Regions from separate parts of the Brumicola nitratireducens FR1064 genome, predicted to be linked through region 1. Evidence: predicted binding sites of a transcription regulator. Region 1 holds the regulator's gene; each other region holds the start of a gene.
What was found. The regulator FNR, encoded in region 1, switches genes on or off when oxygen is low (the NO sensors DNR and NnrR bind a similar motif). The targets are predictions, from matches to a motif close to TTGATCTAGATCAA.
Positions count from the first base shown of each region.

Region 2: the regulator FNR is predicted to act here: its motif matches at 2,089-2,102, upstream of GNIT_RS05610 (HP1242/YdcH family protein).
Region 3: the regulator FNR is predicted to act here: its motif matches at 1,654-1,667, upstream of ccmA (cytochrome c biogenesis heme-transporting ATPase CcmA).
Region 4: the regulator FNR is predicted to act here: its motif matches at 1,828-1,841, upstream of GNIT_RS01210 (FeoA family protein).

Region 1 covers NC_016041.1:2,001,912-2,006,129, reverse strand. Annotated here, with positions in the region: gene GNIT_RS08710 (heavy metal translocating P-type ATPase) at 1-502, shown strand, start outside; gene ccoS (cbb3-type cytochrome oxidase assembly protein CcoS) at 539-778, shown strand; gene GNIT_RS08700 (sulfite exporter TauE/SafE family protein) at 781-1,443, shown strand; gene fnr (fumarate/nitrate reduction transcriptional regulator Fnr) at 1,477-2,214, shown strand; gene uspE (universal stress protein UspE) at 2,391-3,299, shown strand; gene ttcA (tRNA 2-thiocytidine(32) synthetase TtcA) at 3,567-4,218, shown strand, end outside.
Region 2 covers NC_016041.1:1,271,588-1,275,805, reverse strand. Annotated here, with positions in the region: gene GNIT_RS05620 (ABC transporter substrate-binding protein) at 1-175, opposite strand, end outside; gene GNIT_RS05615 (aminotransferase class V-fold PLP-dependent enzyme) at 550-1,983, shown strand; gene GNIT_RS05610 (HP1242/YdcH family protein) at 2,163-2,414, shown strand; gene GNIT_RS05605 (hypothetical protein) at 2,453-2,920, shown strand; gene GNIT_RS05600 (GNAT family N-acetyltransferase) at 2,983-3,501, shown strand; gene GNIT_RS05595 (thioredoxin family protein) at 3,634-4,218, shown strand, end outside.
Region 3 covers NC_016041.1:2,747,886-2,752,103, reverse strand. Annotated here, with positions in the region: gene fliK (flagellar hook-length control protein FliK) at 1-1,515, opposite strand, end outside; gene ccmA (cytochrome c biogenesis heme-transporting ATPase CcmA) at 1,771-2,400, shown strand; gene ccmB (heme exporter protein CcmB) at 2,394-3,059, shown strand; gene GNIT_RS11880 (heme ABC transporter permease) at 3,059-3,877, shown strand; gene ccmD (heme exporter protein CcmD) at 3,877-4,161, shown strand; gene ccmE (cytochrome c maturation protein CcmE) at 4,145-4,218, shown strand, end outside.
Region 4 covers NC_016041.1:284,317-288,534, reverse strand. Annotated here, with positions in the region: gene feoB (ferrous iron transporter B) at 1-1,424, opposite strand, end outside; gene GNIT_RS01210 (FeoA family protein) at 1,426-1,656, opposite strand; gene GNIT_RS01205 (flavin monoamine oxidase family protein) at 1,963-3,141, shown strand; gene GNIT_RS01200 (cupin domain-containing protein) at 3,271-3,963, shown strand; gene GNIT_RS01195 (cation:proton antiporter) at 4,006-4,218, opposite strand, start outside.

The DNA of each region.
Region 1 (4,218 bases):
AGCAGCAGTACTGAAGAAATTAAAGCGCTATGACACAAGTATATTAAGTGGTGATAGCGAAAAAAATGTTAGCTTTGTAGCACACAAGTTAGGCATTAATAATAGCTATGCACAATGTACCCCGTCACAAAAGTTAACAACAATAAAGACCATGCAGCAGCAAGGTAAAAAAGTATTGATGCTTGGCGATGGTATTAATGACGCTCCTGTATTAGCGGCAGCGGATGTGTCTTTGGCCGTAGGTAATGCGTCAGACTTAGCGAAAAACGCAGCCGACGTTATTTTGCTTAACGCACGATTGGATTCTCTTTCTTTGGTGTTGGCTATGGCAGACAGAACCCGGCGTAAAATAAAACAGAATATGGTGTGGGCAATTGGGTATAACGTGCTAGTTTTACCACTAGCAATGGCTGGTTTTTTAACGCCTTGGATGGCTGCTCTTGGCATGTCTATTAGTTCCATCATTGTGGTAATTAACTCTACGCGGCTGCTTAAAGATTAAGATAAAACCCTATAGGTAACGGAGTCTATTGAAAGTATGAGTATTATTTATGTGTTGATACCCCTTGCTATCATCATTGTAGGTATCGCGATCGTTGTATTTTTTTGGGCTGTTCGGTCGAATCAATTTGAAGACCTCGATCGCCAAGGCTATAGCATTTTGTTTGATGACGACATCAATACCCAGGATAAAGAAGCTGATCAGAGTATCGTTACACTAAACAAAAGTAATGGCTCCGACAGCAACGAGTCGAAGCCAAGCACTGTCGATAAGTAATAATGGTCGACATTAACTACATAGGAGCTTTCTTAATTGGCATCGCCGGAGGTGTTCATTGCATCGGTATGTGCGGTGGTATTGCCAGTGCATTTTCATTTGCAATTCCTAAAGGGCAATCACAGCTTCCCTATATTTTTTCATACAACCTTGGTCGTATAGTCAGTTACACGATTGCAGGTGCAATTACTGGTTTTATAGGCAGCATTGCAACCGTTAATATTCAATCCGCATTCCCTTTTTTGCAAATTATTAGTATTGTATTTTTGGTTTTATTAGCGCTTTACATCAGCGATTGGTACAAGGGTTTATCTTACTTAGAAAAACTAGGTGGAAGTCTTTGGAGAAAAGTAGCCCCTCTATCCAAAAAACTTATTCCCTTCAAAAACCCATTGTACACTCTACTGTATGGCATGATATGGGGCTGGTTACCCTGTGGTTTGGTTTATTCGGTGCTGACTTGGTCTCTGGCCAGCGAGTCGGCAATGCAAGGTGCGCTTGTAATGTTTTCTTTTGGCGTAGGGACACTCCCTACGCTTTTTGCAGCGAGTTTAGGAGCAAGCTTTTTAGTCCCCATTTTTCAACATAAATTGACTAGGATTACGATCTCTTTGCTGTTGCTTCTATGTTCTTTGGCCTTGACCTTAAACCTAGTTATGAGCTAACTTAACGGCATAATTAACAAGGATGAATAAGTAATGGCAAAAGCCCCCGAACTTTCGATTCACTGTCAAAGTTGTACCTTTAGTCACTTGTGTTTGCCGGTTAGTTTGAACAAAAATGAATTGGAATCGTTAGACGACATTATTGAGCGCAAAAAACCTCTACACAAAAATGATAAATTAGTTCGCCATGGCGATGATTTCCATTCTTTGTACGCTGTACGCTCTGGTTCGTTTAAGTCATACGTTAGCGATAAAGATGGTGTTGAACAAATTATCGGCTTTCATTTCCCTGGCGATATTATTGGCTTTGATGCATTAAAAGACAATAAGCACGGCAGTTCTAGCCAGGCCCTAGAAACGGCTATGGTATGCGAGCTCCCCTACGATACCCTCGACGAGATGTCGGTGAAATTTCCAAAGTTAAGACAGCAAATAATGCGCTTCATGAGTGCGGAAATTAAACATGACCATGATTTAATGATGTTGCTCAGTAAGCGCAGCGCAGAAGAGCGGTTATTGCACTTCTTGAGCCATTTATCGCAGCGCTTTGAAGAAAGAGGCTTTTCTGCAAAACAGTTCAACCTATCCATGACCAGAAATGAAATAGGCAACTACCTTGGCTTAACGGTGGAAACTATCAGTAGATTATTAACCCGCTTTCAAAAAGAAGAATTAATAAAAGTTGATGGCAAATTAATATCCATTATTAATTTTGATGGAATTAGGCAGCGTTTACCCGATATGGAAATTAACTTTACTAACGTTTGTTAGTGCAAATAGTAAACATCTCATGTGCTCTGTTATTTTGGCTCTTTCTGCGCAGAACTTAATAGAGCTAAACTTTTAACTTTTTTCGGCAATTATTTGATCTGCGGCAATAGCTTAACTGGTGTATTGAACAAAAAGCATCCACACTACAAACTTATATATCAGTGTTGGAGAAAATCATGTTTACGTGTAAAAAAATACTCGCTGTTACCGACCCCACCCTCGAACAACAAACTCCGGTGTTGCGTGCGCTGAAATTTGCGCAAAGAACAGACGCTACAATAATCGTGTTTTCCTGTATTTATGATAAATCTTACGATATGACCGCAGTGCTTAACAGCGAAGCACGTGTCAATATGAAAGAGGCCATGGTTGAACAAGAAAGATTAAAGATAGAGGCTCAAATAAAACAACTCAACCTAACAGGTAAAGTTAAGATTGACATAGTTGTTGTGTGGCATAAAAAATTACATGAAGCGGTAATAAATACCTGCAGTGATTATGGTTGTGACCTTATTATAAAAGCGACTAAGAAGCATGGATTACTCTCTTCTAGTTTATTTACTGCTGCAGATTGGCACATTGCTCGAAACTCATCTGTTAACTTACTCTTAGTAAAGTCTCACGAATGGCCACAAAAACCAACTATACTGACTGCAATCGGTGTTTCGGCTAAAGATGATGAACATGTATTCTTGAGTGATAAAGTGGCTGAAACAGCATATGAGTTATCTCAGCTACTTGATGCGAATCTTCATTTTGCCAACTCATATGCTGGTGCACCGGTCCAAGTAACGGTCGAAGTACCTAGTTTTTCTCCCGAAATTTACAATAAAACGGTGCAAGAAAGACATACTACACAATTAAATACACTGGCTGAGAAATACAAGGTCAACGATACTAATATACATGTGCAGGAAGGATTACCCGAAGATATGATCCCAGCCATTTGCCAGCAATATAAAGCCGACCTCGTAGTTATTGGCTCAGTTGGAAGAAAAGGATTAACCGCCGCACTCCTAGGTAATACAGCGGAGCTTATTATTGACTCAGTTGATTGCGATACCTTGATTGTAAAAACAAATTAAATTCAGTTGATATTAGCAAGAGCCAAGCTTATGCCAGAAAATTAAGCTATTGCGACCTAGGCAGAAGCTTTCTCTACTCGCTTTCTCAACTAAATACTTAAAGCGTTTAACTTAACGCCTCTTTGTTAATTGCTTACCAAGCTCACAAGCATTAAAATGACACCCATCGAAAAACGCCATATTTTTTTGTATTCTATGGAAGCATACACAGACCAGCGTTTTTATTTTGAATGAATTGACCCAGCTTATGGGTTGTCGGAATGCATAATGAGTGAAGAAACAGGCTTTAACCAAAAGCTAAAATACAGTAACGATAAATTAGCAAAAAAAATACGTAGAAACGTTGGCAAAGCTATAGACGACTACAACATGATAGAGGATGGGGATGTTGTGATGGCCGCCATAAGTGGTGGGAAGGATTCATTTGCCATGTTGGATATTTTGCTCAGTCTGAAAAAATCAGCTCCCATTCATTTTGATGTTATTGCAGTCAACTTAGACCAAAAACAACCCGGCTTTCCAGAGCATGTCTTACCTAACTACCTAGAATCAAAAAATATCCCCTACTACATTATCGATAAAGACACATATTCAGTTGTGAAAGCTAAGATTGACGAAGGTAAAACCACCTGTGGTTTGTGTTCTCGACTTCGTCGTGGCAGTTTATATTCGTTTGCGGAGAGCATAGGCGCAACTAAAATTGCACTTGGGCACCATATGGATGATATGGTTGAAACAACTTTTTTAAACATGTTTTATGGTGCCAAATTAAAATCAATGCCTCCTAAACTACTGTCTGACGATAAGCGAAACATTGTCATTAGACCCATGGCATACTGCCGAGAAAAAGATATTGTTCGATTCGCTGAGCTCAATGAATACCCCATAATTCCGTGCAATCTGTGCGGTTCTCAAGAAA
Region 2 (4,218 bases), 730 kb from region 1:
TAACGTGTGTACCTAAAATCCTCAGCTTAGGTTTCGACTGGCCAATCGCAAATGTTGACAAAGGCATGCTCGCTGCTATCGCACCAATCTTAGCGACGCTTTTTAGTGCATTTCGTCTATCCTTTGACATTGGCGCTTCATTATTTACAGGTTTAGTAACAAATGGTTTAGTCATAAGCGAAGCCTTCCCAAAATACATTAGTGGTCAATTAACTTGTCAATTTATAAGCAATCGAACCTTATCCAAACAAGTGTGAAGTTACAAGTATCGTATAACATTGACGACTGCATACATTCTATTGGCAGTAAATATAGGCCAGTTTATGCATATGAACGCAGTGCTTTGCTTGGAAAAGCATTACATTCATTAGGATAAATGACAGAACAAAACAATACCAATAATGTAATATCTTAGATAAAATTTTCATTAAAAATAAAATTAATAGAATACATAACCTCAAAACCCTATTAATACTTCAAATAAGAGAACTAAATACTAGACAACGCTTGTTATCATAAACAACATCAAACGCACCGGATCGCTATCACATGAATAAAATAGCTCAGTCGATGTTCAAAGCAGACAACAAAGATTCGGATAACGAATTTTGGGCGCATATAGCGAGCCAACTCGTTGTTGACCCTAACTACAAGAACAGAATTTATGCTGACTGGACTGCCAGTGGGCGCCTGTTTCGCCCTATAGAAGATCGCATTATTAATATGGTCGGCGGTTTAATGGCGAATACTCACACTGAAGACAGCTACACGGGTAGAGTCATGACTACCTGGTTGCATGAAGCTGAGCAAGTGATTAAGAAACATGTGAATGCCTCAACTGACGACATTTTGCTAAACGTAGGTAACGGCATGACAGGTGCCTTGGCCAAATTAATGCGAATGATGGGTTGGTGGTGCCACGAGCAGCATCGTGCTGCCGTTGTTGCGAGCATGACTGAACGACCTTTGGTTTATATTACTCATCGTGAACACCATAGCAATCATACAATGTGGATTGAAAGTCTAGTCGAACTTAGAATTATCCCTGCCTTGCCGGGCGATGAAATTGATATAGACTGGCTCGCACAAGATTTGGCAAAAGAGACTGGTCGGAAAATTAAAATAGCCTCTATTACCGCTGCATCCAATGTAACCGGTATCGAAACGCCCTATCGTAAAATAGCTAAAATAATGCATGAAAAGTCGGGCTTTTGCTTCGTCGATTTTGCCGCCTCCGGACCTTATGTTGACATCGATCTGCATCCTGCAAAAGATGAATGGCTCGATGCCATATTTTTCTCACCACATAAATTTCTAGGTGGACCGGGTTCATCGGGCGTGCTGTTTTTTAATAAGCACCTTTATCAAAATAAAGTCCCTGAGCAGCCGGGCGGCGGAACAGTACTATGGACTAACCCTTGGGGTGAGCATCGTTTTGTTACGGATATCGAACAGCGTGAAAGCGGCGGCACTCCGGGCATCTTACAAACGATAAGAACCGCGATGGCAATCCAGTTGAAAGAAGAAATGGGTACTAAACGCATTTGTGAACGTGAGCAATATTTAAATACGATTTTCTTTGATCGCCTCAAAGACATAAAAGGCGTGCGCATTCTATCTGATCAACATAGGCATCGCCTCAGCGTTTTCTCAATTGTGTTTAGTGATATTGATTACAAAACCGCAGTTCAACGCCTCAGTGATGATTTTCAAGTAGAAACTCGCGGGGGCTGCGCTTGCGCTGGCACCTATGGTCATCATTTATTGGACATTGATTACTCCACGTCTAAAAGCATTACTGATCAACTTGATGACGAGTTTCAAAGTTTGAAACCCGGCTGGGTAAGAGTTAGCCTGCATCCTTGTATGAGTGAACGTGACATCAACAACATTGCTGATGCAATAGAAAAAGTGGCCAGTGGTGCGGTATCTATCAAGACTGAAGGCCCTGCAAGCCAAAATATTTGGGAAGCCTTTCTGTAAGTGACTAGCCAGACAACACAGCACTGCCTTCACGTTTAGCACTGCTGTATTGAATAGAGCGAAACATTACTAATCCATAAAGTTTCTGCAGCGTTGATGCATAAGATGATATAGATCAATACATAAAAAAAACAATGACCTAGAATGAGCTAAAGCACTCACCATCTAGGATAATTAACATGCAAGTAGAAAAACATACATTACTGAACGATTTCCCCGACCATCACCATACAATTCGCCATCTAAAAATGCACGACGCGCATTTTACAAAGCTGGCGGATAGCTACCATGAATTAGACAGCGAAGTGAGAAAGCTTGAAGAAGGTAATTCGCCGGTTGAAGATGAGTATTTAGAAACACTGAAGAAGCGTCGCCTTCATCTCAAAGACGAATTATTTACCATAATCCAAAAGACTGAAAAGGCGCTGTAGTTTTGCCCCTTGCAAACGGCCAAAAGGAGTGTAGAAGCATGAATAAGTTAAGAGTTAGTTTTAGCAGGGTTGTTGTTACTGCAATTGCGAGCACGATTATCTTAGCAGGGTGCAGCAGTCCATTTGCTGAGTCCATGCGTAAAGTTACTTACGCGCCTGAATTTAAATACACTGAACAGGCCGTTTTGCGCTCAGATATGGACAAACTCGGACAACAAATGAGTTTGCTCGAACAAGCATTAGCAAAGCCATATGGTGAAACCGAAGATGAAATTGAAGCGCAGCGCGAAGAAGTACTTGATGCACTAAGAAATATGAGCGCTATTGCTTCGAGACTCAAAACGGGAAGTGAAGGTGCAAACCATCCATTCATGGAAGACTACATGCAAGACTTTATGAGCAAAGTTGATAAGGCCAGAGTCGCTGCATCGTTTGAACAACCTCGTTACTACTTTGCAGGGAAAGTTGCTGGCGGTTGCACCAGTTGCCATAAAGTAAATAGGTAGAACTAGCAGTGATGTTCAGCTAAAGTAGGTGATTCGAAATACGATGACGGCTGAGCAAAACATTGAACTTAAGTAAAAAGAAGGCTGCCCCTTCATTCGATTGCTATCGCTTTGAGGAATTATCTGGCTTATTGCTTTATAAGGCCTTAAAGCTTCGCAGTGATATATTCGTGGTAGAACAAAACTGCGTATATCCTGATTTAGACAACAAAGACATCCAGCCCGATACATTGCATCTGCTGCTTGAAGTTGAACAAGCTGCTCAGACCAATAACTCTCCTCACTTATCAAACAATGTTGTCGCCTATGCTCGTTGCATAGCACCCGGTGTTTCTTATACAGATTCAAGTATTGGCCGTGTAGCCGTGGCGGCCGCAGCTCGTGGAAATGGCGTAGCTGGGCTATTAATGCAGAAGGCAATGAGTTTATGTAAGCAAAATTGGCCGGAACACAACATACAAATAGGTGCGCAGGTCTATTTACAAAATTTTTATACCCAACTTGGCTTCACCCCGTTCAGTGAGCCCTATGATGAAGACGGCATCATGCATATCGATATGGAATTTAAAACAGCGTTATAAGACGATGAATTGTTGATTTATTGCGGGTCTTATTTATTTACTCAAATCACTTATATCTCAATGTTTCTCATTATGAAAAGTGATATTGTTCTGGCTTTAACCATCGGATAGAAATCGTCAATGAGTGTTCACATGTCAAAACTACTTAATGCCTTATCAAAGCCGCACAAATCACTTATCCCTATATTTTTAATAGGAATTATGTTCGCATCATCGACTATAGCGTTGGCGGCTGACAATAAAAAAGTGCTCCCAAGTTATGTGTTTTCTCCTGCTGAGAATCCCCTAATGCAAGCCAAAACGGCATTAAGTAAAGCAAAGGCTGAAAATAAATATGCATTGATCGTGTTGGGCGCTCAGTGGTGCCATGATAGCGTTACCTTAGCCGAACGTTTTTCAAATGAAGAAATGCAGCCGGTATTGTCAGACACTTTTGTTACACAATTTATAGATGTCGGCTACTTGGAAGACCGACGGGACATCACAACGCTGGTAGGCTATCCTCATTATTTTGCGACACCAACGGTGTTGATTGTTAATCCAACATCCAACGAAATAATGAATATCGACTCACTCAAAGTTTGGCAGAGCGCTGATAGTGTTGAACTGCAAGAATATGTTGAACGATTTTCTAGCTTTAATACAAATGAAGCTGACATTAAGCCTGCTCAAACTAATGACAGCCCAGCTTTAGCTTCTTTTGAAATTCAGCAAAGC
Region 3 (4,218 bases), 750 kb from region 1:
CGCGGCCAAATTACTCAGCTGTTCAATAATAGAGCTTATTTTTGTATTCGGTAATTGACTCAAAAGCTGCGTCAGTATCGTTGGATTTTGCTGGGCAGCAGGCTGAGAAGTTTGAGCGGGTGTATTAATGAATTTAGTAAGTTGCTCTAACAGCAAATCGGTTTTGAAGTTAGGAAGGGCTGCCGCAGGGTTTCTTGCCGCGGCTGCATCCGTCAATGCTGATTGTGGATTGCTTACAGTAGGATTGCCCGCTTGATTAACGCCTAGCTCTGCTCTACTTGCAATAAAACCTTGTTTCGCAATCGTATTTGAAAGTGCCCCAGCTACTGACCCTGTGCCTGAATTCGACGCCAATTGCTTATTCGTCAATGTAGACTTTGCCGCATCGACAACATTATTATTTCCCGCATTCCCTAAAGCTTTACCTTCAGCTGTTGCCAATAATGTGCGAATTTGACTAGTATTAAGTTCTCCAGAGGATTTACTCAGGTTGCCTAAAACAGAGAGTTTTAACGAATTCGCGTTGCCGGTACCTTCAACAAGAAGAGAGACTTGTGTGGCCGCGGTAGTGTTGACTCTCGCAATCGCATTTTGTAGTGAGGACAATAGTGATTTAGGCAGGTCGCCCAACTTTGCATCAGTTAGTGGAATAATTACCTGCGATAAGCCTGAAGACGCGTTGTTTTGCAAATTATTCGCTACTGAACTGCCTGGCGGCAAAGAACCTATCAACTGCTGTAGTATCGATGCACTGACTAATTTATTGGGCAGCACTGCGTTGTTCAATTTTGCTAGTTGCGAGCCTAAATTGAGAATGGTGTTTACGCTTTGTGCATTTTGAGAATTTTGAGCACTTGCTACATTAACACTGCTCAAAGAAATGATATTTGGCTGTTTGCCGCTAACATCCAGCGTAATTTTCACATTACTGTTCACACTCAAGCTACTCACTTGGGCTTGATTCAAGGTTATTTGCGCTAGTTGCGCCGGCAAGTTTGAACCAGGCACCGTAAAGTTAACGGTAACCTGATTAGCCGAAATTGCGGTGATCCTACCTGAGATATTAACAATTGGCTTGCCCGCAAAGCTAATGTCTCCAGCTGCAGATGCTTTTGCTACCAGCGCAGTAAGCTGATTGTCGTTTACGTTAATGCTAGTGCTCGCCAGTAATTGAGATTGCTGACCAACAGTGGCGCTTTGTCGGTTAGTGACTGCGGCAGGAATTAGGGCGTAGGTGTTGGGTTTATTAGCAACGTTGACGAGTTCAAGTGCTTGGCCCGTTTTCATGTTGCCTAAGTTCGCAAGGGCCGCCGCTGGCAATTGAACCGACTGTCTAGTTTGTGGGTTAGTTAAGGTCACTGTATTTGGGGATACTTGGCTAATGACGACTTTCGCGGCAACGTCATTAAGCGTTTGTGGGTTGTTTGCGCTTGTATTGCTGCGGACAGCAGACGTCTCTGATCCACGAGTCAGCGCATTTAATTGGTTTAGTGTGACGGTTGTTATTTCAGCCATATCCTAGATTATCGGCCGCGACCTTCAAAAAGCAATGATTTGATCTTAATTTGTCTATTGTCTCCTTTAAAACTGGATTTTATGTGTTTTTCAGACGCCCAAATTAAGGATCATGGAATGATCATCAGAATTCATCGTTTGATGTTGCGCAATAGCATCGAATATTCCATACATTCATTGACGATTAAGCACACAAAACATCGAAATATTGTGCTAATATCCCGCGGATAATCAACTTAATTCGAGTATCTCTATTTGCGCGTTTTGCTAGCACAACAAGTGGCCTGTGAAAAAAGTGACCGCCAGTTGTTTTCGGATATCAATATCGAGCTTCATTCTGGCCAATTACTTTACGTAACGGGTGAGAACGGCGCTGGAAAAACCAGTTTGCTGCGCATTTTGGTTGGCTTAAGTCAGCCTGCAGCAGGATACGTTGAAATAAACGGACATGACTGCCAAAAAATGGTGCATGGCGCTAGCGAACGCTTACTTTATTTTGGCCACAAACAGGGTATCAGTCAGTTATTAACGGCGACTGAAAATCTGCGGTTTTGGTGCCAACAGCACGCAATTGATACCAACGATACGGCTATTCACGCCACATTGGCAGAACTAGGCTTGACCGGCTTAGAAGATATTGCGGTAAAGAATTTGTCGGCGGGGCAGCAGCGTCGTGTTGCCTTGGCTAAGCTTTGGCTCAAGACTGACGCTAATGTGTGGGTGTTAGATGAACCTTTTACTGCATTAGACGTTCACTTAATAGCGGAACTTGAAAGCAAAATGGCGGTCTTCCTTAACGCTGGTGGTGCGATTGTGATGACTTCGCATCAGGCTTTAAATATCGATTACCCCATGTCCAATTTGCACTTGGAGTATTCATGGTAGCGTTGAAAGCCGTTTTTTTGAAGGATTTGGCGCTTGCCTATCGTCAACGAGCCGAGTTGATGCAGCCGTTGATGTTTTTCGTATTGGTGATCACCTTGTTTCCGCTCGCGGTGGGACCGAACCTTGAAACGCTGCAGCGTATAGGTGGTGGCGTAATTTGGGTTGCCGCTATCTTGTCGTTATTGCTGGGCATGGAGAGAATGTTTCGCGACGATTTCGCCGACGGCAGTTTAGAACAATATATTTTGTCACCCACGCCTTTGTACATGATTGTTGTGGTGAAGGTTTTTACGCACTGGTTGATGCATATCGTGCCTTTGTTTTTGATTTCGCCCTTGCTTGCGGTGTTTTTGAATCTCACGATGGATATGTATGTGGCGTTGATGCTCACCTTATTATTAGGTACGCCGCTGATTAGTTTTGTGGGTGCTATTGGCGTTGCTCTGACCGTGGGGTTACATCGCGGTGGGGTGCTCTTAGCGCTGCTATTAATTCCGATATTTATACCGTTGCTTATTTTTGCCACGTCAGCCATCGAATCGGCATCAATGTTATTACCTTATCACCCGCAACTTGCTATTATTGCGGCGTTGCTCCTGTTTTCAGTTGCGTTGTCTCCAATGGCAATTGCGTATTCATTAAAAGTGAGTCAGAACTAATGTGGAAGTGGATTAATTCGTTCGCGAAACCAGAAAAAGCCTACTGGCTGTGTGACGTTTTGCAAAACTGGTTTGCTCTTGTCGCTATTGCGAGTCTTTCTATTGGCTTGGTTTGGGGCTTGGGTTTTGCACCTTCAGATTATCAGCAGGGTGAATCTTACCGGATTATTTATATTCATGTGCCTAGTGCTATTTTAGCCATGGGCGCATACGTTGCCATGGCAATAGCGGCGCTGGTCGGCATTGTTTGGCAATGGCGCACGGCTTATATGTTCATGGTAGCCATTGCACCGGTAGGCGCGGTAATGACTCTGATATCTTTATTCACCGGTTCACTGTGGGGCAAGCCTATGTGGGGAACGTGGTGGTTTTGGGATGCACGACTCACCTCGCAGCTCATTTTGCTATTTTTGTACCTAGGCGTTATTTCGCTATATACCGCGTTTGAAGACAAACAGCAGGCGGGTAAAGCCGCTGGGGTGATGGCGATGGTCGGCGTTATCAATATTCCTATTATTCACTTTTCTGTGGAGTGGTGGAACACGCTGCATCAGGGTGCGTCTATTACCAAAATTGGCAAGCCTTCCATTGCGCTTGAAATGTACGTTCCTCTGCTGGTTTGTATTTTGGGCTTCGCCGCGTTTATCGGCTGGGTCACTATTATTCGCATGAAGAACGAAATTATATTGCGAGACTTGCATCGTCCTTGGGTTGCCAAGCGTTTTGGTGGTGCAGAGTTTGCTGCTGTCGACGCAGTTAGCGATAAATTGAGTGATGCTAATGAAAAGCAGAGCTTAAAGTCGGGAGGAAATGAATAATGGAATTTCAATTCGACAGTATCAGCGACTTTTTCAACATGGGCGGCTATGCGTTTTTCGTATGGACTTCTTTCATCTGTACATTTTTGTGTATGGCGGGCGTGCTATTTCACAGCGTCATTGTGAGCAAAAAAATCAAACAGGGTGTACAAAAAGAGAAAGCGAGAGCTGAGCGGATCATGGCTGCTCGCGCTGCACGCAAGCTTAAGCAGCAAGCTAAACCGAAAGCACAAATTTCCAATAATTTAGAACATACCGAGGTAATCGATGAACCCAAGACGTAAACAGCGACTCGTCGCAGTTACAAGCGTTGGTGTATTACTTGTTGCGGCGATAGGCTT
Region 4 (4,218 bases), 1.7 Mb from region 1:
ACAAAGATAATAGGTGCTGCGCGCTTTATAAATTGAACGCCACTATTGATAATACGGTAGAACAAAGGCTGCCAATGCGGTAGCCGATATGAAGGCAACTCTAAGATAAAGGGCATATCCTGCAGCTCTTTCGAGCCCTCCGTCATTTTATTCAACACGCCACTGACGATAAGAGCAGTTAAAATACCAAATGAATATAAAGCAAAAAACATCGCCCCCTGCAGATTAACCCATCCGCCCAGATAAGTAGTGTCCGGCACTAAAACCGCTATTAACAGGGCATAAACGGGTAATCGTGCTGAGCAAGACATCAGCGGCACAGTTAGCATTGTTACAAAGCGTTTGCGAGGCGATTCAATTGTTCGTGCAGCCAATATCGCGGGAATTGCGCACGCATGGCCTGACAAGTAAGGAATGAAGCTTCGGCCTGACAAGCCAAAAAAACTTAAGGGCCTGTGACAGATTAACGCCGCTCTGGCCAAGTAACCGCTGTCTTCCAACAAACCTATTATGAGCGTCAATATCATTATTTGCGGAACAAAAACAAGAAACGAGCCTAGGCCACCAAAAATAGCGTCGGTCATAAAGTCATTTAATATACCTTCTCCTAAGAAACCGGAAACGATACCTGCGATAAAGCCAATAGCATCTTCTGTTGCGTCCATGAGCGGTGCAGCCCAAGTAAAAATGCTTTGAAATAAGAAAAACATAATCAGTAAAAAAGCAAAACCACCAAAGACTGAATTAAGCAGCAAACGGTCTATCGCGTTCTGGCGCTTAAGTACCACATCCGATTGGATTGCAAATTCCTTCGCTAGGCTTTTCGCTGCAATCCCAGAGGCCTGCTGGTTAGTTTCTGTCGGTTTTACGCGATATTTTTCGGGTGAAATTGCAATTTCACCCAAGCCTTTTTGTAACTCGCTAATACCAATTAAGGTTTTTGCAGATACAGCATAAACTGGGCTACCTAGCTTTTCGCTGAGCTTGTCGGTGTCAATCTTATGATTAAATCGTAAAAGCTCATCCACCATGTTCAATGTGAAAATAACCGTCTTATTGTGCTGTTTTGCAATTTCCTGAACCTGCAAAGCGAACACCAAAGAGCGCTCCATCCTAGTAGCATCGAGGTTACACAAAATAACACTGGTTTTTTCATCGGACATAGCATTGAGCAACTGCTCGATTGCAATCGATTCATCTTTCGATAACGATTTTAAAGAATACGTGCCTGGGTAATCGATGAGCTCGAATTTTTGCTGCTGCTTACCATCAACCCCATTGTCCAAATGAGCATTAAAAATACCACTCTTTAACTCAACTGTTACACCAGGGAAGTTAGCAACTTTTTGCCTCAAGCCGGTTAATTGATTGAATAGCAGACTTTTACCCGAATTGGGCTTACCAACAAGAAGAATTTTTTGCATTTTAGATCGGGTTTACATTTACGTGGTTAGCAACACTTTGTTCAAGTGAATAAATACAGTCGCCCAATTGAATAACTGTTGGGCCATTAAAAGCTGTTCGCTTGATACAGGTAATCAGTTGGCCTTCTTCAAAACCCATTTCCTGCAATCTGATAGCGACATCTGAGTGCATACTTGTGCAAAGGCTTTGAATAGAAGCTGATTTTTTTGAAGGAATATCCCAGACAGTCATTATACTCTCTCTTCACGCATTGAATGATTGTTAGCCCATAGGTGCAGGGTTAAGTACGCCAGTTTAAGCAAATCGTTCAATGAACACGGTTATTAGTTAAATAAGAATAGTTCTTATTCAAATTAGTATCCAGCATACTAACTGAAAAATAAAGAAAGTCCAGCAAGCCCATTGATATAGCGCAAAGAGATGTAATAAATAAGAAACTGACTCAGTTATTCTTTGCAACAGAAAACTATACTTCATTACCTGTTGGTTCTATTCTTGTGCCGATCAAATTAGTAAATAGAAAAGATAAGACAATTTATGCAAGAGAAACAAGCTAAAGTAGGCATTATCGGTGGTGGCCTTGCAGGTATTTATACTGCGTATTTGCTGGCACAAAATAAAATTTCATTCGAATTAATAGAGGCAAAACCGATATTGGGTGGCCGAATTTATGGTGAAGAAACCCACGTATCTGCTTATAAAATGGATCTTGGTCCTTCTTGGATTTTTCCCCATCAACAAGAAATACAGACCTTAGTGACTGAATTAGGTTTGCGACTAATTGAGCAAAACACTGCAGGTGACGCCGTTTTTCAACGCAACGCTCACGAACCACCGCAACAAATAAGTGGCGTTGCTCCACCGCCTATGTATAGAATCTTTGGTGGCACAACAAAGCTCATTGATTCGTTGGCGAATAGGATAAACCAAAAATGTAGTTACGTATCAACTACGGTCACTTCGCTTCGCTCAGATGGTAAATATTGGCATTTAGGTCTGCAAAGAAACACGCTAGCAGGTAATTTTGATGACCTTAGCCAATCTGATCCTAGCAGAAAGAGCTCAAGGCTTGGCTCAGCTTCTTACGAACATATTGTTATTGCCACTCCACCGAGAGTAATCGCTCATTTGTTGAAAAGCGGAGAGACAACATCTGTTAATGCAAATGGGTTTTTAAGCGCATTAGCCAGCAAATTTGAGCAAACACCCACATGGATGGCAGCCCAGGCAAAATTCGCAGTCACCTACGACCAACCTTTTTGGCGCGATCGAGGATTATCTGGTCAGGCTTTTAGTCAAGTTGGCCCATTAGGTGAAATTCATGATGCTTCTTTTGAAGATTCAGAAGGAAACTCAGTTTTTGCTTTATTTGGCTTTGTCGGTATTCCGTTTGCGCATCGCCAACATGCATCTGGCGAGCAAATGAAAACTGCTTGTTTAGCGCAGCTATCGGCTATATTCGGCTCACAAGCAAATAAATACACACAAACATATTACAAAGATTGGGGAACGGACAATTTTACCGCGACTAATCTCGACCAGAAGCAAGCTTCTGCTCATCCGCACATTGACCTTGCCTTCGAACAGGCAGAACTTCAGCAGTTGAAGCTACACCTCGCAACTAGTGAATTTTCAGAGCACGACGCTGGGTATATGGAAGGCGCGATCTTAGCCGCTACACGGTCAGTAAAAAACATACTTTCAAGCGTCTCGTAATTTTTATTATTGGTAATGCGTTAAAACGCACCTAACTATGATCTTAATACCCGAATAACTAGTAAATATTAGCGCTCAGGCGCTTAAGGCACGTAAGAAGCAATACAAAAAGTTTAACACGAGGACTACATGAAAATTAATGCTGAATTTTCACAAAGGGCTTTGGCACATACTGCTGAGCAAGACTGGGTGGCATCGCCGATAGTTGGGGTCGACAGAAAACCACTCGATCGAGTAGGAAATGAGGTTGCCCGAGCAACCAGTATTGTTAGATATGCACCGCAAAGCCACTTCTCTCCTCACATTCATAATGGTGGTGAAGAGTTTGTTGTACTCGAGGGCGTATTTCAAGACGAACATGGTGACTACCCCGTTGGCTCATACGTGCGCAATCCACCCCAGTCAAGACACAAACCAGGGTCGGAAAAAGGCTGTGTAATTTTCGTGAAACTATGGCAATTTCAACCAGAAGATCGCAAGCATGTGAATATTCTGATGGAAGATGCAGAGGTAAGCTTTGCAAACAACGACGATCAGGTAGTTGAAAGACTGCTGTATGCCGATAAATATGAACAAGTGAAGCATGTCACGCTTTCTGCAAATACTCACTGGCAAAGCGATGCGAAAAATGGAAATGAGATACTGGTCCTAGACGGCACAGTTGTTCATAATCAAGAAAGGCTGAATAAGCATGACTGGCTGCGCATTCCCGAAGGAAAAGAATTAGACCTTCAAGCAGCGAGCGAAGGCGCGAAAATATGGCTTAAAACCGGAAATTTGTCAGACATCGAAAAGCAAATCAAACGACTAGAAAGCGCTTAGTACTAAGCCAACAGCATGTTAATCACATGCTGTTGGTTATATTCACGGGAGTGTTTTTGCAGCTGTTATTAGACTAATAATCTGCCATCCCGATTTCGGTTTTATGTCATTTGAGGTAGTAAATATCTTAAGTTTGCCGTCGGTATCTATCGCACACAAGGGCAGGCATCTATCCTTATATTCTAATTTATAATCATCGTAACTGAAGCTATCAGAAAGCTTTGTCGTTTTGATGCTAGCGCCTTTCGAAGTAGA